Regions from separate parts of the Cytobacillus gottheilii genome, predicted to be linked through region 1. Evidence: riboswitches for the same ligand, from Rfam matches in the RefSeq annotation. Region 1 holds a riboswitch; the other holds the start of a gene.
The links. A riboswitch is a leader RNA that binds a small molecule or an ion and turns the genes downstream of it on or off. The one in region 1 is predicted to bind S-adenosylmethionine.

Region 1 (7,767 bases):
ATAAATTCCTGCTCAAATTTCTCCAGATATTCAATACTCTTACGGGCTTTTTCTTGTACATTTTTTAGAATTTCAACTACTTTTAAAGAATCCTTCATTTCTAGATTTGTAAAAGGATATCTATCTTTTAAAGGATAAGTTGGACTGCCAAATCTGCTATAGTATTTTCCGTAAGAGAAAATTTTAACTAAAGTTTCTTCCAGGTTATTTTTATTTAAAGATAAGATAATATCTTCCATGTTCAAAATAGTTTCAATGCTCGTTACGGGTTTACTTTGCCCATATAACTCATAAGCTTTATATCCATGATGCTGAACTTCATAAAGACCTTTTGCTATTGCATTTAATTGATATTCATATTGTTCAATCTTTGATGATAATTGGTTGAGTTCATTCTCATGGTTAACCTCTGCACCATGAATCTCAAGTAAACTATGCATTTTTCTGTATAATGACTTGCGATCATTTTTTTCATCGTGCAGCAAAGCTACCTGAGAGGATAAATCAATCGAATCTAAACGCTGATAAACAACATCTAAAGCAGCTCTTTTTTGACAAACCAGTAGAACCCTCTTGTTTTGAGAGATGGCATTTGCGATTAAATTGACAATGACCTGCGACTTTCCCGTACCAGGTGGTCCATGAATAACAATACCTTTCTGTTTATCCACTTCTTTTATAATTTCTTCTTGTGAGGCATCAGTATCTAACACAAAGAATTTTTCTTTCTCTCTCGTTTCTATTGGTTCTCTGTCTTCCATTTCCTCATAATCCTGCCCTGCATCATATTCAACTCCAGCTTGAAGCAGCTGTCCAACTACTCCAAGATCCGTATGGGCATTATCATCTTCAACTATTTCAATTAGGTCATCGTAATCCTTTAGTAAAGCGGAATTTCCTTGTGGAAAGTTCCCCAGGATAGCCAAGTTTTCCAACTCAAATTGTCCTAATTTAAAATCTGGCACTTCATCTTGTCGATAGTTTTTAAGCGCCTGTAACTCATGATTATTTGACCAAAGAATATTTAAAGAGTATTTTTTAAGCCATGATAACCACTTTAGGAAATTCCCAGAACTAGCTTGTTCCTCAGCTTCCTCAAAGATTTGTTCAGGCACAGAAATTCCGCTGAATTTTTTAAAAGCAAGAAATAACGTTCGGTTTAGTTGAATTTCTCCATCATTAAAATCCAGCTGCCACTGTGTTCCGCTCGCCTTTTCTTTTTCAAGTCTAACAGGATATAAAAATAATGGAGCTCTAATAAAAGTACCATCCAGCATCGTTCCTGTAATATAAGGGTATCCCACAAACAGATCATAAAGCCCTGTTTCCTCTTCAATTCCTTTGATATTCCTGTACAAAGAGTTAATTTTATTAGAAAGAACTAAAGTATCATCGTTATTAAGGTCCTGTTTAAGGAGCAATGCTTTTCCCTTTTGTTTCATCATTTTCTCAATAATCGTTTCTGTATCTGCTTGCTTTAGCTTACTTATTGAATGGATATCAAATGCCCATTTATCATAGAGTTTCAACATTCGAATCGACCGGTTCCTTTTGCTTAAATCGTTTAACCTGTCTTTCAAATGAACCAACTTTTGCTTCATCTCATCACCTATTTCAAAATGATCTATACATACTTTATGTGAATTTATATACATATTAGTACATTTATTATAACCCCTATTTTTTTACAATAAAAGACAAAACATGACTTTATACTTATGTAAATAATAGTAATTAGTATAGATATTTAATAGATATTTTTTAATCCTAGATAGATTATAAAATTAAAAATAGCGGAATTACTTTCCCAAAACATTAAGGTCAAAACTCTTCCTTTGGTTAAGTAAAAAAAGATTCAGTAAAATAATGCAAAAAAGCCCAGTACCGTTAGTTCTGAGCTTTTTGGTGCTATTTCCAGTTAATTAGAGGTCAACAAAAAACATCTACAAATTACGTAGATGCTGTTTTTTTCCGCAGCATTATAATACCGCCTAGCCTCTATACTTAATCGCTAGCCCTTTTAAAAAGTTCCTCGCGAAATGGTCCATACAAACTTTATAGTTTTTATGACCTTCTTTTCTTAAAAACGCACCAATTTCACCTTTTGATACATTTAAGCCGGCATATTTGAATATTTCAATCATGTCTTCTGTTGTGAGAGACAAGGCGATTTTAACCTTCTTTAAAAGGATGTTATTCACGCTTGAGTTATTTTTGATAGGCGGTTCTGGAGTAGTTTCTTGGCCTGGTTTTGGCTCCTGCTTTCCTCTTTTATAAATAATGAAGCCATTTAAGAATGAATTCAGCATGCTGTTTGTTAGCTTAATTCGGTCTGTCTCTTCTTCTTCGTCTTCTTTCTTGAGAATTCTCACTACCTCTGGAACTGTAACCTCATGGCCGCCCAGTTTAAAAATCTCTGCCATTTGAATATTTTTAATTTCTAACGCATATCTTAAACGGATTAATAGATCATTATTATCGATCATTCTACTTCCTCCTATAACTTGTACGGTTCTGCTTAAAAACACATGGATTACTTCTAAAAGGCATTACTCATTTTAACATAAAATCATTTGATCTTCGTTCTATTCATGAAGTTTCCTTTAAACCTCTTTTCAGGGTTTCCGAATATTTTTATCATAACCAATTATCTCTCCAAAAATGAAAGAGCCCTCCATATGGAGAGGCTCTTTTCCTCTTTAAGGCAGCAAAGCAAAAGAACGAACTGGAAAACCTGTAGCCTTTTCGGGCTTTGCACAAATATTGAAGATAACAGCACCTTTTGCCGGCAATTTATTGAGATTGGTTAATAATTCAACCTGATAAGTATCCTGTTCCAGTACATAGTATTCTCCAATTAGAGATCCATTTTTACGAACATCAATCGCTGCATCCGTATCAAATGTTTCATGTCCAACAGCCTTGATATTTCTTTCTTCGAATAAGAATTTTAAAGCCTCAATCCCCCAGCCTGGAGTGTGGCTATTTCCCTCTGTATCCTTATTTTCAAAAGCAGTCTTGTTCGGCCAGCGAAGACTCCAATCCGTACGCAATGCAACAAAGGAGCCTGCTTCGATGGTTCCATGCTCCTCTTCAAATTTTAGAATATCTTTAACACCTAGAATAAAATCATTATTTTCTTCAGCTTCCTTTGATTGATCAATGACAACTAAAGGCAGAACCAATTCCTTCAGGCCAAGTTCCTCTAAGTAACGCTTATTCCGAACAAAATGAATAGGAGCGTCAATATGGGTACCATACTGTCCAGGAAAATTAAAACGCTGTGCAAAAAAGCCATCATCATGTGTAAAAAGTGTTTGGATTTCAGCATCTTCAAATGCAGCGAAATGAGGAGAATCTGGTCCAAATGTATGTGTGAGATCGACCCATTCCTTCCCTTTCAGTACCTCAATAGCCTGCAATAAATCATTCGCATTTTTTACAGTTGACATTACCAGCACCTCACCAATCTTTTTAAAATAAAAATCCCTCTTCAAAAATAAGAAGAGGGATAAATAAACATAAACTGCTGCCGCTCTTCTTATCTTCTAGCACACGCTACTGGAATTGGCACAAACTCAAAAGTTCGCTGCCGAGGCTTTACAGGGCCAGTCCCTCCACCTCTCTGGATAAGAAAAATTTTCTAAATATTAAGTTATTGTATTTACCATATAGTTTTTATAGTCACCTTGTCAATATAAAAGTATTTTATCGTTCATTTGACAAGTGAAGCGGCAGAAACTCAGCCAGCTGCTGTTCATGCTTATCTAGTATGATCTGTTCAGCCTTAATGCCTTGCTCAAGGAGTACTTTAATATTCTGCAGGAGGAATTCATCACTTCCGACAACATAGTAGAGACCATCTTTGTCATCAGTCAGATTTTTCACTTCTTCGTAGTATTCTTCACGGTTATCAACGAACTGTGCTGTAACCTTCTTATCAGGTGAAGAAGCGAAAACATCTGTGAATAAGAACTTCTTTGATGAATCAATATTTAAGGAATGAATATGATTCACATTGTCAGCCCGGTTTAAGAAATCAAGTAAAAGCGGTCTGAACGTTGCCAGGCCAACACCTGATGACAGCAGATAAACATTTTTCCCTTCTCTTTTCAGCGGAACATTTGAGTGGGTTTTAAAGATGGCAACTTCATCGCCAACTGTAAGATTTTTTAATATCGTTTTGAATTCAGAGCATTGCTCTCTAATGCGTGTTGTGATTCCAATCGCATTTTCATGAGGTAAAGTGGAGATGGACATATGGCGAATCAAACTGCGGTTGGGTTTATCTCCTGCATTAAAACCCTCCAATGCGAAGTGGGTGTGAGAACCTTCTTCCCATGTAAAATTTTGCGGACAGGCAAGCAGGTACGTTCTCACCTCAGGTGTTTCTTCAATAATCTTGTTTATTTTTGTCCAATATATTTGCATGGTGATCCTCCTCAATGTGTGTTCCATTTTCATCTAATAATTTAATAATCTAGTAAACAGCTATCGGCCCATAAGGACCTTCAATAATTTCAATTTTCGTTTCAAAAATATCTGTTAAAAGTTTTGGATCCATAACCTCTTCTACGGTGCCAAAAGCCGCAATTTGTCCTTCTTTCATCGCACAAATTCGATCAGAATATTTAGCAGCAAAATTGATATCATGCATAACAGTCAAAATGGTTCTTCCAAATTCATTCGCAACATGCCGCAAATATTCCATCATTTGAACAGATCGGGCAACATCAAGATTGTTTAAAGGCTCATCCAAAAGCACATATTCAGTTTCCTGGCAAAGCACCATCGCAACATATGCCCTTTGTCTTTGTCCGCCTGAAAGCTCATCTAAATATCTGTCTTCCAGATCCGTTAAATCTAAGAAATCGATATATTTAGAGATAATCTCTTCATCTTCTCTCGTTAATCTACCCTTTGAATAAGGAAAGCGTCCAAATCCAGCCAGCTGTCTAACCGTAAGCCTCGTTACAAAATGATTTTCCTGCCGCAAAATGGTAACAATTTTCGCTAAGTCATTTGATTTCGAAGAAGTAACATCCATATTCGCTACCATGATCTGACCTTCATCCAAATCCAGAAGCCTTCCAATCATTAATAGTGTCGTAGACTTTCCAGCACCATTGGGTCCAATTAAAGAAGTGAACCCAGCCTTTGGTATTTCAATATTCAAAGGTCCAATTTTTACTTCTTCCGTATATAGCTTTCTAGCATTTTCAATCTTTATCATAGCGACCTCTTCCTTAAAATGACGATTAGAAATACGATTCCGCCAAACAGTTCAATAAAAACGGAAACAGCTTGAGAATTAAATACATGGTACATTAAAAAGTATGCACTCGTTAAAACAAAGAACCCGATAGCAAGAGCCATTGGAAAAATATATTTGTGATCATAAGTTGGCGCAGCCTGATAACTCAAAATGGCAACTAAAAAGCCAAAGAACGTAAGCGGCCCAACTAAAGCGGTTGATATCGACATTAAAACAGCAACAAGTACCAGCGTGTAAATGACATTTGATTGGTATTTAACGCCAAAAGTAGTAGAGACATCTTTTCCAAGTGACAATATATTTAACTTCCTGGAAAAAACATAAAGCAATAATGCGACAATGATGACCATTGGAATGACAATCGGAAAATATGCTGGATCGGCATTATTAACAGAACCAATTAATCTTGTCTGCAGAAGATCAAATTCTGATGGCGCAAGGAGTTTCCTCATAAAAGCGGATATCGTATTCAGCCCAGTTCCAATAATAATTCCGATCAGAAGGACAAGCTGTAAATTCCCATATTTCCCCGAAAGCAGCCAGCCATACAGGATCAAACTCATTAAGACCATAAGACAAACTTGAAGAAAAAATGGTCCTATGCCGCTAAAACTTACCATTGCGCTAGCACCAAAAATAAACATTGTACTTGTATGAATGGTTGAGTACAGTGATTCAAAGCCTAATAAAGAAGGCGTTATAATTCGATTATTTGTAATGGATTGGAAGGCAACAGTCGACAAACTGTGGCAAATGGCCGCAATCAGCATGGCCACAACAGCGACGATCCTTCTTTCAACAACTGGAATAAATGAAGGTGAATCAACTGGAACCGGATTGTTATAAACCAAAAGGCCGAATGCAAAGAGAAGACCCAAAGCAATCAATGTTATGAGCAGAATCCAATACCGTTTTTCATCCTTCTTTGTGCGAAAAGCACTAGCAGATCTGCTTTTATGATGGAGGCTAAAATCAATTTTCTTCATATTTTCTTTCTTTTTATATTCTAAAGCGTTCATCTTAGCCTCCTTGATTTTCTTTGTCTCAATAAGATCGAAATAAACACGACTGAACCGACAGATCCAAGTATTAATGAGACAGGTACTTCAAAAGGCATAATAATGGTTCTAGAAATGATGTCACATAGAGTAATCGTCCCCATACCGATCAAACATACCCAAGGCAGATTACTTCTAAGATCATCTCCTCTAATCATGGAAATGATATTTGGGACGATTAAACCTAAAAAAGGCAAGTTCCCAATTACTGCTGCAACAATACCAACTGCAACAGCAATAAGACCATTAGCCAAAAGAATGAGCGTATTATAATTGACTCCAAGACTTGTTGCGACATCTTCTCCAAGGCCAGCTAAAGTCAATCTGTTTGCATAAATAAAAATAAGAACTGTAACAATGACAATGATCCATAAATACTCATACCTTCCAGCCTGAACAGACGCAAAAGAACCGACAAACCAGCCCTCAATCACTTGCGACATTTGGAAAAAGAGTCCTAAAAAGGTGGAAACAGCTGAAATAACTGCACCCAGCATCAGACCAATAATCGGAACAATTAAAGAGGAACGAAGTCTGACCCGTCTTAAAAATAAAAAGAAAATCATTGTTCCCACAAATGAAAAAATGATTGCACCCGTCATTCTAAGAACCAAAGATGGTCCTGGAACAAATAAATAAACAACTAGAAGCCCCAAGCCTGCCCACTCAATCGTACCTGTTGTGGTAGGTTCAACTAAACGGTTCTGTGTAATAAGCTGCATAACAAGCCCTGCCATTGCCATCGCAGCTCCGGTAAGCATGAGTGCAACTGTTCTTGGCACACGAGTGATAAAAAACATTTCCATCCCGTCTTCTTGCCCGCTTATATCATAGACTCCAGTAAAAAGCGAGACAACTCCTAGACCCAAAACAACGATAATCGCCAGTATAAAAGGTTTTGTCCATATTTTATTTTGGTTATACAACCGGGATTGAGAATTTTTCTCAATCCCGGCTATGATATTTTTCTGCACTATGTTAAACCCCTTTACACTACTCTGCTAGAGCAGCAGCAATGCTTTCAAACAGCTCTATGAAAGTTTGCACTGATTCATTTAAGTACGTATCCATTGGTGCATAAACGATCTGTCCTTCAGAAACAGCTGTTGTATTTTGAAGAGCAGGTGAATTATCAATTACATCTTGTGCTGGTACTTTATCTGCTTCACCAGATATTGGAGCATCACGGTCTAGCACGAACAACCAATCTGGATTGCTTTGTGCAATCGCCTCAACTGAGATTTCATCGCCTTGGTGATCTGTAGTCGTTTCATCAACCTCTAAAGCTGGAGTCCATTCAAAGATATCATATAACGGCCCCCAAACACGTCCAGTATGTGGAGCTGAGAAATTAATAGCACCGCCAGAAACGATCACACTCATCACTTTATCACTGCCATTATAAGCAGACTTCGCTTTTTCAATTGCTGCATC
Region 2 (7,767 bases), 1.9 Mb from region 1:
AGTAAAATAATTATATAATCCGACAGGAAAAGAGGGATTTATAATGAATTTTTTACAAACAAATGATGCCAAAGAGCGTTTGCACTATCTTGAGAAAATAGCTGAAAACTTTCGAACAAGGGCACATATACATGACCAGGAAGGAACGTTTCCTTTTGAAAATATGACTGAGTTAAAGAGGTCCGGCTATACTGCATTGACAGTACCTGCAGAATATGGAGGTAAAGGAATCTCATTATCCGAACTGCTGCATCTGCAGGAGACCATAGCAGAAAGAGATGGATCTACTGCCCTTTCAATTGGATGGCATATGGGGATTGTTCACAACCTATTCGAGAAAAAAGCATGGGATGAAAGCATTCTTCGATGGTTAGCTGGTGAAGTTTTGAATGGTGCCCTTATAAATACGTTGGCAACCGAGCGGCAAACAGGCAGTCCGACACGAGGAGGCAAACCGCATACAACTGCAAAGAAGCACAATAATAAGTGGATCATAAATGGCAGGAAAAGCTTTGCAACCATGTCCCCTGTACTCGATTATATGATCGTAACAGCAACGATTACAGAAACGGAGGAAGTTGGAAGCTTTATTATCCCTGCAAACAAAGAGGGTATTATAATAGAAGAAACTTGGAATAGCGTAGCGATGAGAGGGACGGGCAGTCATGATGTTATTTTCCAGGATGTAGTCATTGATCGTAATTTTCTAGTTGAAAAAATGCAGCAGGGTCCCAAACAGGCTAACGGCTGGCTTCTTCATATTCCTGCGTGTTATCTAGGAATTGCACGGGCAGCTCAATCTTATTCCATCCAATTTGCAAAGGAATATTCTCCTTCTAGTATTAATAGGCCAATTATTGAATTGCCTAATGTTCGTCAAAAACTTGGCGAGATTGAGCTAGAGATCATGAAGTCCCGCTATTTCATGTATGGAGCTGCAAAAGGGTGGGATGAAAGTGAAGCTGAGGAACGAAATACAATGACACCCATTTTATCAGCTGTTAAACATGAAGCTACAAATAGTGCATTGAAAATTGTTGATTTGTCTATGAGAATTGTCGGTGCGCATAGTTTGGCACAAAATAATCCGCTGCAAAGATACTACCGGGATGTTAGGGCAGGTCTGCATAATCCTCCTATGGATGATATGACCATTGAACAGCTTGCTGCGTTTTCAATTGATCAGAAAAAGTAAAACATTTTAAAATAATTGGCAAGGAACATGTTATAATACGGGAAGTATATTTTCGCTAGGAGAACATTATGGTGTTCATTATCTATCTGTTTGCATATTTTACTGGAAATCTTTTGACTGGTGTTTTAATCAGCAGTCTGTTTAAAAAAGGGAATATTAGGGGAACAGGATCTGGTAATCCCGGAGCACGAAATGCAGGACGTTTGTATGGAAAAAAGGCTTTTGTTTTTACGTTTTTAGGCGATGCAGTAAAAGCAGCAATTGTTGTAGCAGTATGTTTTTATTTTCAGTTATCGCCGAGCGAAACGCTATTTGCACTTCTGCTGACTATTATTGGCCATATTAAGCCAATTCTTTTCCAATTTAAAGGCGGAAAAGGCATTTCATCCTTTATAGGAGGAATTCTTGCTTTTGAGCCTTTCATGGCGGTTCTGATTATTCTAGGATTTATTATCTTTTATCCGATTTCTAAAAGTTTTACGATAGCTGGACTTGGTTCTTTTATACTTATCCCATTTACAGCTTATTTTGTTTTTCACATTTCTTTAGAAGAAGCTCTTTTGCTTTTCCTTATCATTTTGGTCGTTATTGTAGCACACGAGAAAGACATAAGAGGTTACTTTATAGAAAAATTCACTTCCATTTAATACATAGCTTAAGCTAAAGCAGCAAAAGACCCGAACGATTAGACAGAAGATGAATACTGCAATCGTTCGGGTTTATCTTTGTTTTCATTATTTAGATAGAATTATTTGTTTTCTAAGGCTTTTCTTTCATGAAATTCTGCAGTAACTGCTGCAAGAGTTTCCGGCTCCGTTACGAGTTTGAGTGCTGTTAAAGCAAGTGCCTTGGCACCTGTAATCAAAGCCTGATCTCCTTTTGGAGAAGCAGCTGCTTCTCGGAATGGAACAGTATGAGGTATAAGGTCACTTGAACCAATCTTAATATAAGGATGGATGGTTGGCACCACTTGACTGATATTTCCTGCATCTGTTGAGCCAAGCCCTTCGCGTACGCCCATGACAGTTTCTCCTAATTCTTCAGCAGCTTCTCTAAATATTTCATCATATTTTTCGTTTGCAAGTAGGTTATCAACTTCATTTTGGAAAGCAATAACATTTAATTTTGCACCAGTGGCTAAGGCTGCGCCTTCTGCAACTGCTTTTACCTTTTCAGTAACTTCATTTAATTTTGCTCTAGTTGCTGCACGAATAAAGAATCTTGCTTTAGCATATTCAGGAATAATATTCGGAGCATCTCCGCCATGTGTGATAATTCCATGAATACGCACATCATCTGTCAGCTGCTGTCTTAATGCATTAATTCCATTGAACAATTGAATAACCGCGTCTAGTGCATTAATGCCTTCGTGCGGAGAAGCAGCAGCGTGTGCAGGTTTGCCGGTATATTCAAAATCAAGCGGATCAACCGCAAGAGAAGGTCCAGTTAAACGTGTTTCACTATTTGGATGAATCATTAAAGCCGCATCTATTCCATCTGTTAGATTATGTTTTACAAAGCTTCCTTTCGCACTGCCGTTAGGTCCGCCTTCTTCAGCAGGTGTTCCAAATACAACAGCTTCACCGCCAGTTTCTTCAATCACTTTGCTTAATGCAATAGCTGCAGCTGTACTTGTCGTGCCAATAATATTGTGCCCGCATGCATGACCAATTCCTGGCAAAGCGTCATATTCAGCTAAAAATGCAATTGATGGTCCGGGTTTGCTGCCTTTTTTGCGTGCGACAAAAGAAGTTTCATGCCCTGCAACGGCCTTTTCCACAGTGAAACCTTCTTTTTCAAGCAGTTCAGTCAAAAGGGAAGAGGCAAAGAATTCTTCGTTTCCTATTTCGGGGTTCTCATGAATTTTGTGACTTGTTTCTATGTATACAGATTTGTTGTCTTCAACATTTTGAATAATTTTCTCTTTTAAAACAGCTGCTGATTGAGTAGATGAGCTCATTGTATTTCCTCCTTATAATGGAGGAGGTTCTTGCTAAAAGCAAAAACCTCCATGAATTTTTAGTGTGACGGTTTACCAGCCAATGTTGCTAAGTGGCACAAAAGTAGGGATTAAGTTGCCATCGTATTCTTCTTTAATAAATTCTGCAGTATCTTCTTCCTGGTAAAGCTCGGCAATTCTTTTATAGGTTTCGTTATCTTTGTCTTCTTCGTTGGCAGCAATAATATTAATGTAAGGTGTTGCCGTTTCGCTTTCATGGTAGATGGCATCAGTCAATGGAGTAAGTCCTGCATCACGTGCAATTCCATTGTTAATAAGAGATGCAGCAACGTCTGGCAATGCTCTTGGAGTTTGAGCAGGAACCATTTCAACTAATTCAAGGTTTTTCGGATTATCGGTTACTTGAGTTAAGTTGCCGTTAGAATTAAAATCTTCTGGCAGTCCGATTAATCCGGCATCTTCAAGTAGCATTAATGCACGTCCTTGATTCGATGCATCATTCGGAAGTGCAATTTTAGCACCATCAGGAATATCATTAACGTCTTCGTATTGGTCAGAATAGATACCCATCGGAGCCAGAACTGTTGTAGCAATTGGAACAAGGTCTAAATTATGCTCTTCAATAAAAACATCAAAGTAGGCAACCGTTTGGAATGCGTTTAAATCTAATTCATTTTCTGCAAGTGCTGTGTTTGGTGCTACGTAATCAGAGAAAGACACGATTTCGATGTCAATGCCTTCCTTTTCTGCCTTTTCAGCAATAAAATCCCAAGTTCTCGTATCCGTGCCGCTAATTCCGATTTTCACCGTTTCCGAACTGTCGCTGGAGCAGCCTGCTGCAAAACCCGCAAATGCTAATAATATGCTTGATAGTATAAGTTTTTTCATGATGTATTTCCTCCTAAATTATCTTCGTCTAATTTTTTTAGCTGTAAAATTCCCTAAGCTTTGTAACCCTTGCACAATGACCACAAGAATGGCTACAGTGATCATCATTGTAATTTCATCAAAACGCTGATATCCATATGTAATGGCTAAATCGCCAATACCGCCGGCGCCAACTGCTCCTGCCATTGCTGTTGCCCCTACAAGCCCGATGGTTGCGATGGTGAGCGCAAGGACGAGGGAGCTTAGAGCCTCAGGTAGCAGAAATTTAGAAATGACCTGCCATGGAGTAGCGCCCATTGCTTCAGCAGCTTCAAGAACGCCTGGGTCAACCTCCAACAAAGAGTTCTCTACCAATCTCGCAATATATGGCCCAGCATAAAAGACAAGAGGTACAATTGCAGCTGCTGTTCCAATAGATGTGCCAACAATTAGCCTTGTCACTGGAATAAGCGCAACCAATAAAATAATGAATGGTACTGAACGGAAAATATTAATGATTCCATTTAAAATATTAAAGACAGGCAAGTTTTGAAGCAGATGACCTTTTCTCGTGACAACCAGCAAGATACCAAGAGGCAGTCCAAGCAGGGTTGAAAACAAAAGTGAAAAAGTGACCATTTGAATCGTTTCAATCAGTGCTTCGATAATTTGATCTGTATTAGCTAGCATGTTCATTCACCTCCTTAATGCTTATATCCTTTTCTTGGATATAAGTTAAGGTGCGGGCAATTTCTTTTTCGTCACCTTGGAACTCTACAATTAAGTTGCCAAACGGAGTTCCCTGCAATTCTGTAATATTGCCAAAAAGGACATTAATATGAATATCAAATTTCTTGGAAATTTCCGATAATAGCGGCTGTCCAGCTTTGTTTCCGACAAAATTTATGCGGAAGATTTTTTGCATGCCTGCGTGCTGCTGAATCAGTTCCTTGATCGATTCTGGAAGCTGATCATTCATGACCGTGCTGACGAAATTTCTGGCTGTTGATGTAGTTGGAGAAGAGAAGACGTCAAAAACAGTTCCTTCTTCAATAATTTTTCCGGCTTCAATGACGGCAACCCGATCACATATTTCTCTAATAACAGACATTTCATGGGTAATGATTAAAATAGTAATGTTGTATTCTTTATTTATTTTTTTCAAAAGCTGTAAAATAGAGCTTGTTGTCTGCGGGTCCAGTGCAGATGTTGCTTCGTCACATAGCAATATGGAAGGCTGGGTTGCTAAGGCTCTCGCAATACCAATTCGCTGCTTTTGTCCGCCTGAAAGCTGATCAGGGTAATTATCTGCCTTGTCAGCTAAACCGACAAACTCAAGCAGCTCGTGTACACGTTTTTTTATTTGGTCTTTTGGTGTATTCACTAAAGTAAGCGGCATTGCTACATTGGCAAAAACAGTTTTAGAGTTTAATAGATTAAAATGCTGAAAAATCATGCCGATATTCTTCTTAACATTTCTGACCTCTTTGACAGACAGGGAAGTAAGGTCGTGTCCATCTACAATGACATGACCAGATGTCGGACGTTCAAGCAGGTTCACACAGCGAATGAGCGAGCTTTTACCTGCACCGCTAAAACCGATGACACCAAATATTTCTCCTTTATTGATTTTTAGGTCGATACCGTTAAGCGCAGCAACCTGCTGTCCGCCACTTTCGTATACCTTTCTGAGCTGCTGAAATTCAATCAAACTTTTCATCTCCATTTCCGTTGTGTTTCATAAGAAAAGCGCAAGCGCCTTAGCTCCTTTTAAAATAAAAAAGTCTCCTTCTTGAAAGAAAGAAGGAGACCTGCAAAAAAATACTGCAATCCGTTCTCCTTATCTTCCAAGCTGTTCTGCTTGCTGGATTTGGCACAGCCTCTCAGGAGGAAGCCGCTGCCGAGGTGTCATAGGGCCAGTCCCTCCGCCTCTCTAGATAAGAATATTATTTAGTTAAAATAAAAACCCTCTTCTAAAATAAGAAGAGGGCAATAAATAATAAACGTCATGACCTCTTCTTATCTTTCAAGCCGTGCTTGCTGGAGTTGGCACAGAATTAAATTCCGCTGCCGAGGTGTCATAGGGCCAGTCCCTCAACCTCTCTTGATAAGAAGTGTGTTCGTATTTTGTTTTTTTAAAACTTGATTATTAATTTAACGCATTAAATCATAGATGTCAAACATTTTTTAAAATAGTATATTTTTTATTTTGAAATAGTAAGTGATAAACTTTCCGGATGTTACATTACTATTCCTTTCATTCTATTTCCTATTCCTCGAAATATTCTTTAATTTCTTTTTCATTTGATCCATTAAAATAAGGGTTTTGTTCTGTTGCGTCTTTCTCGTCTAAATTCGTGCGAATGACTAGTGATGGACTTGAAGAATGCTTTGCAATTATTCGATCATCCAGCTTAGTGAACGACGGCAGCTTATTATTCCCGATGTTTTTGTTATCCATTGTAACACCTCCTTGTGTTAGCTTTGCTAACAGATACGTAAAATATCCATGCGAGGTTTTGGTTTTATCATAAGAAAAAAAAGGTAAGATAGTATTAAGTTATTTACCAAGGAGTGCTTTGGGGGGAAGAGGTTTGAGTATGTTTGATACGATATTAGATATTATAGACGATAAAGGTCCCATCTCAATGCCTGAATTATGTGATGAGATAAATGATAAGAATGGAAAAGCAGATATAGGGCAAAGTGTACAAATAGCTGACGTAGAGGCAGTCATTACGCGAAAAAAAGATTTATTCAAAGTTCAAGATGGATCTATAATGATTGATCCAAATAAAGATCCCATTCGATTGCGTGTTTCTTTAGGGGGTCATCCAGGGCCTTGGTATAAAATTAATATAGATTTTGCACAACAGCATTTTCATTATTTTGAGTGGCATTTGAGCAGGCATTCTAATACAAAAATACTTCCTAAAAGAGCAGGGAATCTTGCAGCGTTTAAAAGGCAAATGTATCGTTACTGCATATGGAACTGGTTAGAATTTTATGAAGACGATGGTTTAAGGTTAGAAGATACGTATTGGGATGTAAAACTTGAGACTAAAGGCAAAATATACAAAATGAAGGGTAACGATTCTTATCCGAAGGAATGGGCAAACTTCTGTATATCCTTGTCAAAATTGATCGGAAAGAGAATTTGTTAAGCTCCTATTTCTATTCATCAATCAAAATTGGCTGAGACATCATTAGAAATTCCAGCGAAACACAGCTTACATATTTAGTTCCGCACTATTCAAACTCGTAATGCAGACTTTGAATAAGTGCGGTTTTTTCTTGATAGAGGACCGCTATGCTTATTAATTATTAAAGCTGGTGGAGCTTAGCTTGATTAGTCTGCATCAAGAACCCGCAGTATAAATGCTTCATTTATGGCATCAATGAATAGACAATATTCATGCTCACAATCTACATTGAGCAGCAGCTGCAGCTCTTTCGGAATATATATTGCCCCGCCTTCGGTAATAATTCTTTTATTATTTGTTGTACCTGTCCGCGCTTTTTGAATAACCACCTGTTTCTTTGCATACGTAAGTTCAGCAAGCTTGCCGGGCAGCAGGCCGAACTCTTTTCGCCATTTACTTGGAAGCTGAATTTTACCTGTCTTGCTAAAATTTTTGCATTTATAAATATCAGGCATAGATGATCATCTCCATTTTGTTCATATATACCCTATTTCACCAATTCATAGATTAGAAACATGTTTGCATACTTTAAAAGCAATTCG

Region 2: another riboswitch for S-adenosylmethionine. It lies ahead of J1899_RS12515 (methionine ABC transporter ATP-binding protein); the one in region 1 lies ahead of J1899_RS02945 (cyclase family protein).

The regions. Positions count from the first base shown of each region.
Region 1 covers NZ_CP071709.1:595,104-602,870, reverse strand. Annotated here, with positions in the region: gene J1899_RS02955 (AAA domain-containing protein) at 1-1,601, opposite strand, end outside; gene J1899_RS02950 (YehS family protein) at 1,992-2,483, opposite strand; gene J1899_RS02945 (cyclase family protein) at 2,700-3,452, opposite strand; SAM riboswitch class I at 3,539-3,636, opposite strand; gene J1899_RS02940 (dihydropteridine reductase) at 3,709-4,431, opposite strand; gene J1899_RS02935 (iron ABC transporter ATP-binding protein) at 4,481-5,233, opposite strand; gene J1899_RS02930 (iron chelate uptake ABC transporter family permease subunit) at 5,230-6,294, opposite strand; gene J1899_RS02925 (ABC transporter permease) at 6,291-7,307, opposite strand; gene J1899_RS02920 (siderophore ABC transporter substrate-binding protein) at 7,327-7,767, opposite strand, start outside.
Region 2 covers NZ_CP071709.1:2,537,388-2,545,154, reverse strand. Annotated here, with positions in the region: gene J1899_RS12540 (acyl-CoA dehydrogenase family protein) at 44-1,195, shown strand; gene J1899_RS12535 (glycerol-3-phosphate acyltransferase) at 1,264-1,842, shown strand; gene J1899_RS12530 (M20 family metallopeptidase) at 1,944-3,155, opposite strand; gene J1899_RS12525 (MetQ/NlpA family ABC transporter substrate-binding protein) at 3,228-4,043, opposite strand; gene J1899_RS12520 (methionine ABC transporter permease) at 4,062-4,712, opposite strand; gene J1899_RS12515 (methionine ABC transporter ATP-binding protein) at 4,702-5,733, opposite strand; SAM riboswitch class I at 5,860-5,966, opposite strand; SAM riboswitch class I at 6,039-6,136, opposite strand; gene J1899_RS12510 (hypothetical protein) at 6,292-6,483, opposite strand; gene J1899_RS12505 (hypothetical protein) at 6,617-7,186, shown strand; gene J1899_RS12500 (hypothetical protein) at 7,372-7,680, opposite strand.